One region of the Nostoc sp. FACHB-190 genome, then DNA from elsewhere that is predicted to be linked to it. Evidence: predicted binding sites of a transcription regulator. Region 1 holds the regulator's gene; each other region holds the start of a gene.

Region 1 (4,218 bases):
AAAGGCGCTACCTCTTCTACATGGTGAATCATATCTAAAATTCCCCCAACAGCCGAAGAAGCCAAAGTCCGAATTGGCCCAGCCGAAATAGCATTAACCCGAATATTTTGCGGGCCGAGTTCTGCTGCAAGATAACGCACACTTGCTTCTAAACCTGCTTTGGCAACTCCCATCACGTTGTAATTCGGCACAGCTCGCACGCCACCCAAATATGTCAAGGTGACAATGCTACCGCCTTCAGTCATTAACGGTTTCGCTGCGCCACTTAACTGTACTAGGGAATAGGTACTAATTTCTAAAGCTGTATTGAAACCCGAACGGGAAGTTTGGCTAAAGCCTCCAGTCAAATCATCTTTATTTGCAAAAGCTAAACAGTGGATGAGGATATCTAATCTACCCCACTTTTCTTGCACCGCTTCAAAGGTAGAGTGAATCTGTTCATCATTTTGAACATTACAGGGAACAAATAAGCTGGGATTCAGAGGTTCTACCAATTCCGCAACTTTTTTCTCCATCTTGCCACGTTCATCGGGGAGGTAAGTAATACCTAAGTTCGCCCCGGCTGCGTGCAGTTGTTGGGCGATACCCCAAGCGATGGAGCGATTATTGGCAATACCTGTAACGAGGGCGTTTTTTCCAGTCAGATTCAGCATAGAAATTATTAACAGGATCAATCATGATAAAAGATGTCTGAGCAGTATCAAAGATTTTTCCTGGATTTCTCACAAGAGAGAAATCCAGGGATGTGGGAGGAGTGGGAGGATGGTGAAGAAATCTTTCCCCCCACACTCCCCACACTCCCCACACTCCCCACATCCCTTACCCATACGTGAGAAATTCGGGTTTTGCTCCCCCTAATCACTGTTTTTGACTGCTGTGTGGCTGTGTTCACTTTTCTGTTTCAAAGGCAATTACAGCCAGAAGTCTAAATTTTCTAGGGGAATTGAGGATACTTCAACTGCTGAGTGTATCACCTGGGACTTTTTCAGACATCCTCTTAGGAGGATACTAGAAACTGAGGCCTGTTTTTCTTGATTTATCAAAATCATGTTTCACAGGCCAGAATCAAGAAACCAGAAGCCTGAATTGAGGGTGAAATTCTGTGAGGCTAGTGGATGAATCAACAAACAACACAGCAAATTAAGTGGTGAGTGTTTTTCTCCATTGACTAATTTTGCGTCTTCAATTCTGCTATCTGAATTTTTCTTTAATTCAATTGGTGTGTTTGCTGCATAAAAATTGTCTGCTATTCCTGAAGATATTCTCAAGATATAATGAATTTTTTAGCAAAAAACCTGATGAATAGGAGTTTGTAAGTACTTATAACAACTACTAGCTAAAAAGGTGAAAAATTATGTATCATTATGAACAAATAAGTCTGAAGTTCGGCTTTTGAGTATAGGAAAGTACAGAAAGGTTGACGGTGATTTATTGATTTTTCAGGTGTATTCTTAGGTAATCAGTTTATTTGTTTTTCCGGCATTGGGTAGGGGAAGGGAGATGATCGTGACACAAGATAAAGCCCTAGCAAATGTTTTTCGTCAGATGGCAACTGGGGCGTTTCCGCCAGTGGTGGAAACGTTTGAAAGAAACAAAACGATCTTTTTTCCGGGCGATCCTGCTGAACGAGTTTATTTTCTTCTTAAGGGTGCTGTAAAACTTTCCAGGGTATACGAAGCAGGAGAAGAAATAACGGTAGCACTGTTACGGGAAAATAGTGTTTTTGGTGTTTTGTCTTTGCTGACTGGAAATAAGTCAGATCGGTTTTACCATGCTGTTGCATTTACACCTGTAGAATTGCTATCAGCACCAATCGAACAAGTAGAGCAAGCACTCAAGGAAAATCCAGAATTGTCTATGTTAATGCTGCGGGGTCTATCTTCGCGGATTTTACAGACAGAGATGATGATTGAAACTCTCGCTCACCGGGATATGGGTTCTAGATTGGTGAGTTTTTTATTAATTCTTTGTCGTGATTTTGGTGTTCCTTGTGCAGATGGAATCACAATTGATCTGAAGCTATCTCATCAAGCGATCGCAGAAGCAATTGGTTCGACTCGCGTCACAGTCACTAGGTTACTTGGTGATTTACGCGAAAAGAAAATGATTTCTATTCATAAAAAGAAGATTACTGTGCATAAACCTGTTAGCTTAAGTAGGCAGTTCACTTAAAACAGAAGTCAGAAGTCAGAATCAAACCTTGATTCATTCTGCATTTGGGCTTTCTGACTCTGGCATTGTTGGTTGTTCAAAGCAATTGGAGGTAATGAAGTTGGCAAGTCTGGTGTTTTTGCAGATAATACCCATAGCTGGAGGCAAATCATAAATTGATAAATCTTCGCTATTGCCAATTTCCAACCCTCCACAGACAATGGTCGAAAGTAGTAGGCTGTATCTGGAACCATTTCGGTAGCTGAAGATGACCACCGGGTACATCCTCATTGCAGCAATTTTAATTTTGGGAGGCGTAATAGCCACTGTGGGCGATCGCATTGGCACACGGGTTGGCAAAGCTCGCCTCTCACTCTTTAAGCTTCGTCCCAAAAATACGGCGGTGGTGGTGACGATTTTTACTGGTGGCTTGATTTCTGCATCAACTTTGGGCATTTTGTTTGCTGCGGATGAGGGCTTGCGTAAGGGAGTCTTTGAATTAGAAGATATTCAAAAAGACTTGCGAAACAAGCGGGAACAACTCAAAACCGCAGAAGCCCAAAAAAGCCAAGTCGAAACAGAATTAAGTCAAGCCAGAAAAGAACAAACCCAAGCGCAACAAGACTTACAAAGAATTAATAAATCTTTGCAAGCGGCCAATGCAAAACAACGGGAAACCCAAGCAAAACTTAACCAAACTCTAAGCCGCCAAGCAAAGATCCAAGGGCAATTACAAAGCACTCAAGGGCGTTTGAATCAAGTTGCAACTCAATATCAGCAAGCGCGGTCAGAATTAGAAAACGTTTATAACCAAAGAAAAGCCTTACAAGTAGCGGTAGGACAATTAAAGGCAGAACAACAAAGATTGTACGCAGAGGCGAAAAAGGCGATTGATGAAGCGAAAACCGCTATTTCCAAACGAGATCAGGAACTCGCCAATCGTCAAGAAATTATTGAACAGCGCGATCGCAAAATCGCCCAATTAGATAAACTCATTCAAAATCGCAATTTAGAAATTACTGCCAGAGAACAGGTAATTGCAACCAGAGAAGCTCGCCTCAAAGAATTAGAAAGACAACAGGATTATTTAGAACAAGAAGTAGCCAGACTCGAAAAATATTATCAGTCTTATCAAGACCTGCGTTTAGGCAAGTTGGCGTTAGTGCGTGGTCAAGTTTTAGCTGGTGCAGTAATTCAAGTCAGTCAAGCCTCGGCGGCGCGTCAGGCGGTGTTGCAACTTTTAGGCGATGCTAACCAAAATGCCATCTTTCAATTAACTGAACCGAGCGCAACGCCAGAAAATACCCAAATATTGCGCGTCACTCCCGAAAGAGTTGAGCAGTTGATTAGACAAATTAGTGATGGTAGGGAGTATGTCGTGCGAATTTTCTCCGCAGGTAATTACGTCCGGGGCGAAAAACAGATAGAATTTTTTGCAGATGCCGCACGTAATGTCTTAGTCTTTGCGGGAGGAGAGGTGTTAGCCAGTACTAGCGCCGACCCCAAAACCATGACATCTTATCAGTTACGGCAAAGATTAGATTTGCTGATTTCGGCTTCCCAGTTTCGCGCCAGAAATGCCGGCATTGTAGAAGGCGTGCAAGTAGATGGCACATTTTTGCGCTTTATTAACCAGCTAAGACAATATGATCAGCCTTTAGATATTAAAGCGATCGCCGCCGAAGATACATACACAGCCGGGCCTCTGCGCGTGAAATTATTAGCTGTCCAAAACGGTAAAGTGATTTTTAGTACTTAAATTAGTATTGACTATTGATTCTTGGACAGCCACTTCTTTCAAGATGTTCATTGGGCCTGTGTTTTTGAGGAGTTGCATTTCTTGTTCATTTCGTACTAGTAAAGCACCAGCGAATCCTAATGAGTTAACAGAAATTGATTGGTATTTTTCTTGCGATCGCGGTACGATTAACATCCATTCTTTAGTTGCTAGTAAGTTGTAAGCCGCAGATGGTGTTTGACTATCAACTATTTCTATCCCCACAGCACTTAACAAATTGTGATATACCTGGCAAATAGCTTCTGCTGAGGTTAACGGAGATTCCAAGC
Region 2 (4,218 bases), on a different contig from region 1:
AACTTCCTTGCTTCAACGGTTTAGTTAACTGATAATCAACCGCATTTCCCGCCGTGACTTGGCGATAATCCCAACCAACTGCGGAAACAGCTTTTGTCGGTTCCCACTGACCCGCGCTAAATTGTTGATAAGCCCGAAAAGCATTTAAATGACCAGTCCCCATTTGAGCATCTAAAGGAATTTTTGGGTCTTGGTAAGCATCAGACTCTAACCAATTTTGATTTTGTTTATCGATGAGTGTCCGCGTCATTCCCAAGCGTAAGCCGTTACCACTGTCTTGGACTTTATCGGCGGAATTGAGTAAAACTGCTTTCATCACTTGATGACGACGACTGTCAACACTCCAGTTAGGTTTTTTGGTTCGCAGTTGGCGATCGCCAAATTCCTGTAACAACGCTACAGTTGCTGTAACATGAGGCGCAGCAAAACTTGTACCTGTAGCTTTATTAATTTTGCCGTCAGGATTCAGCAAAGGGATATTACTCCCAGGCGCAACTATACTAACAGCACGACGACCATCAGCATTAAACTCTCTTCCGGCTAACCTACCACTTACTCCCTGATTTAGCCCAGCCAGGTTAGAAACATCTACTTTATTAAAAATCCCACCCCGTCGGGATGAAAAAGCCACGTTAACTCCATTAAAATTATCTGTAGGAATCGGAATACCCCCTTTACCTTGATTGCCGGCGATCGCATACAAAACATCGTGAACCCGGCTTGACCAATCAACGCACATCGTTAACAAAGCATTCCCATCTAGAACAGCGTCCGGTCGTGGATCACGGTTGAGGGGTTCGCCAAAGCTAAAGTTAATCGCGCGGATATCGCCACCGTTTTGTAGTGCTATGTGCTGTGCTGATATGCACTCTTCTGGCTGACCCATATTTTTCGTAGATCCTACAGCCGAAGAATACAGCCTCGCTCCCGGCGCTACCCCTGGTAAAGCCTTATCTGTACTTACCATCACCCCAGCCACATTATAAGCGTGGGGGTCAACACCCGTATTTGACTTCGCCGGGCCATTGCGTAAAAAAACCGCCGCCAAAGATATCGTGCGATTTTTCGAGACCGCCTTATCCCAACCAAACATTCCCGGACGACCGATTTCTACTTGACCAATGGCTATCTTACGACCGATTAAATTATAAGGAGGCTGATGTAGTTTTAAAGCATCAATACCATTTGTTCCTAAAGATGTTTGTAAACCTGAAGCCATTACAGGCACACTCAAACAAGAAGCACTCAAACCCCAAATTAGCCAGTTTAGTTTTTTGTTCATAGTTATTAGTCAATGGTCAATGGTCAATAGTCATTTGTCACTACCTGGATTTCTCACAAGAGAGAAATCCAGGGGTGTGGGAGGTGTGGGAGGTGTGGGAGGATGGTGAAGAAATCTTTCCCCCCACACTCCCCACACTTCCCTCTCTCCCCACACTTCTCTCTTTCCCCACACCCCCCACACTTCCCTCACCATTTCCTGACAAAGCAAAACTAAATTAACGAGAATTACTCAATATTTTGTTACACCATTTTGTTACAATGCCTACAGACGAGGAAGCTTAAAAACCCACTAGCCATGACCCAAAACCGATCTGAAAAGCCCATTGTGATTGCTCCATCTATCCTATCAGCCGATTTTAGTCGTCTGGGCGACGAAATTCGCGCAGTAGACGCAGCTGGAGCAGATTGGATTCATGTTGATGTAATGGACGGTCGTTTTGTACCTAATATTACGATAGGCCCTCTGGTTGTGGAGGCGATTCGTCCGGTTACTACAAAGCCTCTGGATGTCCACTTGATGATTGTGGAACCAGAAAAATATGTCGAAGGTTTTGCTAAAGCCGGCGCAGATATTATCTCTGTACACGCTGAACATAATGCTTCCCCACACCTACACCGCACACTCGGTCAAATTAAAGAACTTGGTAAACAAGCAGGGGTAGTACTCAATCCTTCCACACCCTTAGAATTTATTGAGTACGTACTCGAACTCTGTGACTTAGTACTCATCATGAGTGTTAACCCCGGTTTCGGTGGTCAAAGCTTCATTCCTGGCGTATTACCAAAAATTAGAAAACTGCGTCAGATATGCGACGAACGCGGACTCAACCCCTGGATTGAAGTTGATGGTGGACTCAAAGCCAACAACACCTGGCAAGTTTTAGAAGCAGGTGCTAACGCAATTGTGGCTGGTTCTGCTGTATTCAACGCCAAAGATTATGCGGAAGCTATTACCAATATCCGCAACAGCAAACGCCCCACACCAGAACTAGCAAAAGTGTAAGCGCATAAAGTTTTGCATTAATTCAAACAGGGTGGACATTATCTAAGTTGTCCGCCCTATTTTTTTGTTTCACCTTCAAAACCCCCACACCCCTACACCCTTACACCCTTACACCCATTCTTAACTGTTACCTATCATCTATCACCTGTCACCTACTTCTCGCCCAACTAGTAGTTTTCCAAAATATGAAAAATAAAGTACCTGCAACTAAAGCCCCAAGATTCCATTTCACAGAATTTTTGAGTAAATTTAATCGCTGAGTCGATTGATTAGCTTGTGCTTGTAGCTTGATTCTCTCTTTAGCTTGTGAAACCTCAGACAAAACTTTTGTTTTTAATTCTTGGGGATTACTTGCATCTACAGAACGACCTTGACTTTTCAGGAAACTTTCAATTTGCTCTGGTTTAGCTTGGCTCAACTGCTGTTCAACTTGTTCGGCTTGAGTTATCTGCTGCTGAGATAAGTTGTTAATTTGATTATAACTTTGTTTACTCAGTCTAACAGTATTACTCACACCAACAGGAATTAGTAATATAAAAATGATTGCTAATAATAAACTTAGCCAAGATAGCAACCTAACAGTAAAAAATTCCCACTTAGCTCTAGCATGTAACTCACCAAAAAAGACTAACGCTAAACCAATTAAAGTTACAGGGATTCTTTCAACTAATACACCAAAAGCTTGAAATTCCCAAACAGGATTCATAAAGCTAGGTGGTACTAAAGTTTCCACTATATCAAATAACGCCAATAACAATAATCCATAACCAAGGACTCGCAAAATTGTCATAGAGCCTACTTGGTTGAAGGCAAATTCCTGCAACTCTTGAATTACGGGAATTAGTTTATCAGTGTTTGATTTGGTCATAATTTCTAGCAAATGTTACGTAACGATAAAATCTCATTTTGACCCTCCGAATTTTGGATTTTGGATTTTGGATTCTTTAGGGTACAAGCCCCACCCCGCAGAATTTTGGGTTTTGGATTTTAAATTTTGGATTTAATCTAAAAGACGCTCCTGCGTCGCTAACGCTACGCTATCGCAAATCTAAAATCCAAAATTGTTTATCCCTTGTGGTCGGGGTCAATCCAAAATTGCAAATCTAAAATCCAAAATTGGTTGACTTGTGATTTCTGTTGGTTGGAGTTGATCAATGTAAACTTCGCTTCTGATTTCCTCCAGCTTCGGCTTTTTGAATGACTGCTTTTGGATAACATTCAAAAACACTACAACTACACAGCCTAGAGTGACAGCTAATAATAAAATCCGCAGTTTACTCCAAGTCTCCATTAGCTTTCAGCCCTTGTAATATTCTTGTCTTTCTCTGCTTTTTGATTGAGTAAGAACCAGTAAAATATACCAAAAAGTATGACTGTAATCATCCCAAATATTAAAGAACCATCTCCGACATGCCAAAATTTAAAAGAATTTTGATTTTGATTCGCTGCCATCACAGCTAAAATTGCCACTCTGACTGCATTCACAATAAAAGCAATAATTACAGCCACTATCGGCACAAATATTCTTTTTTTACGTTCTGGAGGAAACATTAATAAACCAATTACAGCTAACCCTAAAAGATGGCATATCCACTCTATCCCGGCACAGTTTTCTGCTACTTTAATGCCACCTGTTGGTAAATTTATATAGACATCTTGGAGAGCTACTTCAAACCCAGCATACCAAAGCATTAATGTAGAGAATTTGGCGGTTAAAATAGATAAGGGTTTAATATCTAATAATGCAAAGATTAATACTTTAGGAACACCAGCAAAAAAAATAATTACTAATTCTTGCCAATATTGCTTTAATCCCTGATAGCCAGAAGCTAGTAAACTCAATCCTAAAGCTGCCACAAAGGGCGCTATGTGAGTATAAACTGCAAATAATTTTCCAGGTGGAAAGTGAGTACTATACCAAAGTACAATGC
Region 3 (4,218 bases), on a different contig from region 1:
TTCGCTTGTATCCCATGACTTTATCTGCGTGGGGCATATTTGTTTTACTTTTTTTACGTTGACGCTTTGACAATCCTGCCTAGTGTCTCTGTATGAATGCTTACTTTTAGTAGTACTACATACGGAACACAAGGATGATAAACCCCACACTAGGGCATTTTTTTAGCCATTCACCAACCATGAAACTTGAGGATATATATCAATTCTTTGAAAATCCTCCGCCAACTTACCTCTGTCAGGAACTAGCAATTTGTTACATACTGTCTGTCTTACTGCAAGGTGAATCCTACGGCACCGAGTTAATTCAACGTTTAGAAACTGAGTATCCAACCTATCGGCTTTCAGATACCGTGCTTTATAGTGCGATCAAATTTCTGGAAGACGAAAGGGCAATTAATGGGTATTGGAAGAAACTCGAAGGACGAGGACGACCGAGGCGGATGTACCAAGTTTCTCCAGAATGGCAAGTTCAAGCGCAGGATTTAACACGTCTTTGGCAAGAGTACATCAACGGGAGGACAAATTAACTAATAATTAATAATGAATAAATCTCCTCCCGTTAAACACTAACAATCAGTTATGGATACTGCTATTCTGCCATCTACGTTTCTGCTCACCTTGTTGTTATTAGTTGGGTTGTTTTTCTTTATTCGTGCTGCTACCAAAGACCGCACAGAAACGGCTCAACTAATATCTGAGCAGGACGAAGCTGTATTAATGCCTCAATTACAGGATTATTTCCGTTCCCGGTCTTACCGAGTGGCAGAGGTAGACCGAGATCAAAATCAAGTCACATTTGAGGGTTTTGTCCAACCCAGCTTATTTTTAGCAATTTTTTTAACCCTACTTGCAACTGTAGGTTTAATTTGTTTATCTTTTGTTTTGTCACTGCTTCTGCCCAACATAAGCAGTTTTTTTCTGGGAATAATTCTGTTAGCACCTTTGAGCGGTCTATTTTATTGGAAAAAAGCAGGAAGAACCGAGAAAGTCTTACTTCATCTGCAAAAAGCTAATCAAGATGAACCCAACTCTCCGGGTAAGATTACTGTAACTGCCCATCGAGATGAACTGATTGAGTTACAGAAGGCACTCAACTTAAAGCTGAGTGATTAAATTTTGTTTTTTAAGCTGTTTCTAGTGATTCACAAAGAAGAAATAAACAATAGGGAGTAGGAAAGAGGATTTGTGGGATGTAAAATTTCTCTGTAACGAAACGTTTGAGAGAAAAATGTATCTTGTAACGTAGCCTTCCAAAGCAAAGTACAACTCTACTGTTGCTTTTAGATGCTCTTAATCACTCTTTCTCACTCCCTGATGTGTATTAGTTGATGATTCAACTCATACAAACCAAATTGGCTTGAATCAAGTTGTTTGTCCAACTGCCTGGACTACCCTCTACTGGCAAATCAGGCCCAAATTTAAAAAAAATTGAAAATTTTGCATAAACTGAGCAACTTTGCCAGTTAAATGAATATTCAGAACACATTCAACAACGTAAAAGTACCAATTCAAGTTCAACGTGCAGCTACTGCCACAGGTTCTGAACCAGCCGGAGCTTCTAACGTCCGTAGGCTGGGAAACAAGAAATGGTTTTCTTCGACGTATTGAGCTCCAAACAGACCTTTTTCTGCCCAGAAATATCGGTCTGTTGTGTGTTCATTGCGCTTTACGAGTAGCAGAGCTGGTGGCAAGATCCCTTCAGCCTGAATGAATTTCCGTGCTGCTGTCACAGGTTTTTCTTCGCCGCTTTCGATGCTATATTGAGGCACATGCTCTAAAATCCGCCGTCCTTCCTGGCGACGACGACTCTTCCGTTTCCGTCTCCTTGCCAACCTATTTTCCTCCTCTTTCAAGCTATTAGATTGTAGTGATAGCTACAAAATCCGTCGTAATTATAAAAGTTCTAGTTCAAAAAATCAAGAGTTTATAAACTTTTAATACAATAAAAATAATTTTTCTGAAGGCAAATAAATCACACAACTAGTAAAGTACACAATTTCTTTATTTGTACCATTATTTTAGAAGCTTTCGTTAAGCTTGATAAAAAGAGAGTTAGAATCAAGCAGATTCTTGAAGAAAAATTCAGGAGCCAGTATTCAGGAGTCAGAATTAATTATGAGTGAACCAGACCTGCCACTAATTCTAGATGTAGCCTTCCTGAAGGGTAAACCAGCAAATCTTAGATTTATGTGGAGTTTCACTGTCATTCACCTGTCAGTTACACTCAGTGTAGATTCTGTATTCTGACTCCTGAGTTCTGAGTTCTTTGTTGTCGAAAATTCCTTCAAAGCCTGTGATCCTGAGCAAGAAATGAAAAATGTTAATGTCTGCTAGTTCAGATTTTGTGGCTTTATGCCGAGAACAAATAACATTGTTAGCCCAAGGTTTGGGAGCTTCTTTAAGTGTGGTGTATTTAACACAAGAATTGGTAGAAGCGCCAACAACTGAGGCGAAACTTATTCCTGTGGTTGTTTATCCAGAAACCGCAGGATTACCACCTGAAGAAGAAAATACGGAAGTAAAAGCACGCAAACAGTTGCAAATTAGTAATATTTTGCTACTACCGCAACAGCAAAAAAGGTTACTAACCGCAGCTACAGAATCTCCGACTGATACAGAACAACCTAATTTCCAACAAGAGTATTTGCTGAGTGGACACCAGATTGTTATGCCTTTAGTTCATGAAGGTGTGATGATGGGATTACTGGTAACATGCAGAGAAGACCGGGCTTGGAATCAACAAGAGCAAAATACAATTCAAAAGATAGTTCAAACTTTGGCGATCGCTTGTGTTTTAGATCAGCGTCGCGCTTGGTTGCAACAGCAGCTACATCAACAACAAGTGCTGCAAGAACAGCAACGAGATTTATTAGATAACTTGCTGCACCAATTTCGCAATCCCTTGACAGCATTGCGGACTTTTGGCAAATTGCTATTTAAAAGACTGCGCCCAGGCGACCCAAACCGAGAAGTGGGGGCGAGTATTGTCCGAGAAAGCGATCGCCTCAAAGAATTATTGCAACAATTTGAGCAGGTTATTGACTGGTCAGAATTGGATGTAGCACCAAGGGCATTACCAGAAAATGAAGTGTTTGTAGAGGCAACTGTCCAAACAGAACCTAAACCGATTTTATTATTGCCAGGTACAGGTGAACAAGCCACGGATTGCTCTTTGTCTGATTTACTAGCACCATTATTACTATCAGCCAAAGCGATCGCTCAAGAACGACACCTGAAAATCAAAACTGATATTCCGAAAAGCTTACCTTTGGTGCGTGTTAATCTTAAAGCCTTACAAGAGGTATTGAATAACATTATTGATAATGCTTTGAAATACACACCCAAAGGCGGCAAAATTTTCATCCAAGTAGGTCAAACAAGAGATAGCTTTTTGGGTGTTGCTATTAGTGATACTGGGCCAGGAATCCCCCAAGAAGACATAGCACATTTGGGTGAAAGACATTACCGGGGTGTACAAGCCCAAACAGAAATTCCCGGTACAGGCTTGGGACTAGCGATCGCAAAACAATTAATCGAGCAAATGCAAGGTGAAATTGAAGTTTTCAGCCCCGCAATTACAACCGCGATCGCATCATCCGATGCACCAGGAACTACATTTATTATTTGGTTGCCAATTAGTCAAATGAAGTATGAAATGTGAAGTATGAAGTATGAAATGGGAAATTTTCTCCTTCATAACTTTGACTAAACTCTACACTAGCCCCTAGCGCCTTTCACACTATCTCACTGACACCAACAGATTTTGATTAATGGTCATTTCTAAATCTGTGTTGGGGTTAATGGCGATTAAATCAACACTGTTGCGACCGAAGAACAAGCCAATTAAACCACCGATCGCCCCACCACCGAGAACTTCTTCGGTTGCGATCGCGCGATCGCCTGTCACCGCAGATACCGCCGCCGCCGCCGCCGCACCTAAGACTGTATTGGTAATAATGGCTCTTGTACTAGTACCTTTGTTGACTGTTTCGGTTTTGGTAATCACATCAGAAGTAGCAGCAATTTGATACTCCTGACCTGTGGTTAACACTAGTTTTTGTCCTACGAATTGTGAACCGCCTTTGGCTGGTTTGAGTTGACCAACAACTTGACTACCAGCCGGAATTACCACAGTACCATCTTGGGTAACTACGTTTTGGTCAACAGTCAGTGTTAAAGGTGCAGTCTCATCTTTAGTTACCAAGATTTTTTTCGCTT

What was found. The regulator NtcA, encoded in region 1, controls nitrogen genes in cyanobacteria. The targets are predictions, from matches to a motif close to TNTGTANNNNNNNNTACANA.
Region 2: the regulator NtcA is predicted to act here: its motif matches at 1,534-1,553, upstream of rpe (ribulose-phosphate 3-epimerase).
Region 3: the regulator NtcA is predicted to act here: its motif matches at 1,862-1,881, upstream of H6G28_RS22595 (DUF3155 domain-containing protein).

The regions. Positions count from the first base shown of each region.
Region 1 covers NZ_JACJQW010000005.1:303,269-307,486, reverse strand. Annotated here, with positions in the region: gene fabI (enoyl-ACP reductase FabI) at 1-653, opposite strand, end outside; gene ntcA (global nitrogen regulator NtcA) at 1,501-2,172, shown strand; gene H6G28_RS09210 (hypothetical protein) at 2,206-2,427, opposite strand; gene H6G28_RS09205 (DUF3084 family protein) at 2,420-3,910, shown strand; gene H6G28_RS09200 (ATP adenylyltransferase family protein) at 3,872-4,218, opposite strand, start outside.
Region 2 covers NZ_JACJQW010000015.1:160,496-164,713, reverse strand. Annotated here, with positions in the region: gene H6G28_RS17770 (S8 family serine peptidase) at 1-1,282, opposite strand, end outside; gene rpe (ribulose-phosphate 3-epimerase) at 1,580-2,287, shown strand; gene hpsJ-A (HpsJ-like protein, cyanoexosortase A-associated) at 2,436-3,155, opposite strand; gene H6G28_RS17755 (hypothetical protein) at 3,372-3,578, opposite strand; gene crtA (cyanoexosortase A) at 3,578-4,218, opposite strand, start outside.
Region 3 covers NZ_JACJQW010000023.1:49,601-53,818, forward strand. Annotated here, with positions in the region: gene H6G28_RS22585 (PadR family transcriptional regulator) at 180-527, shown strand; gene H6G28_RS22590 (cofactor assembly of complex C subunit B) at 580-1,113, shown strand; gene H6G28_RS22595 (DUF3155 domain-containing protein) at 1,515-1,832, opposite strand; gene H6G28_RS37430 (hypothetical protein) at 2,116-2,247, shown strand; gene H6G28_RS22600 (GAF domain-containing sensor histidine kinase) at 2,318-3,661, shown strand; gene H6G28_RS22605 (S-layer homology domain-containing protein) at 3,740-4,218, opposite strand, start outside.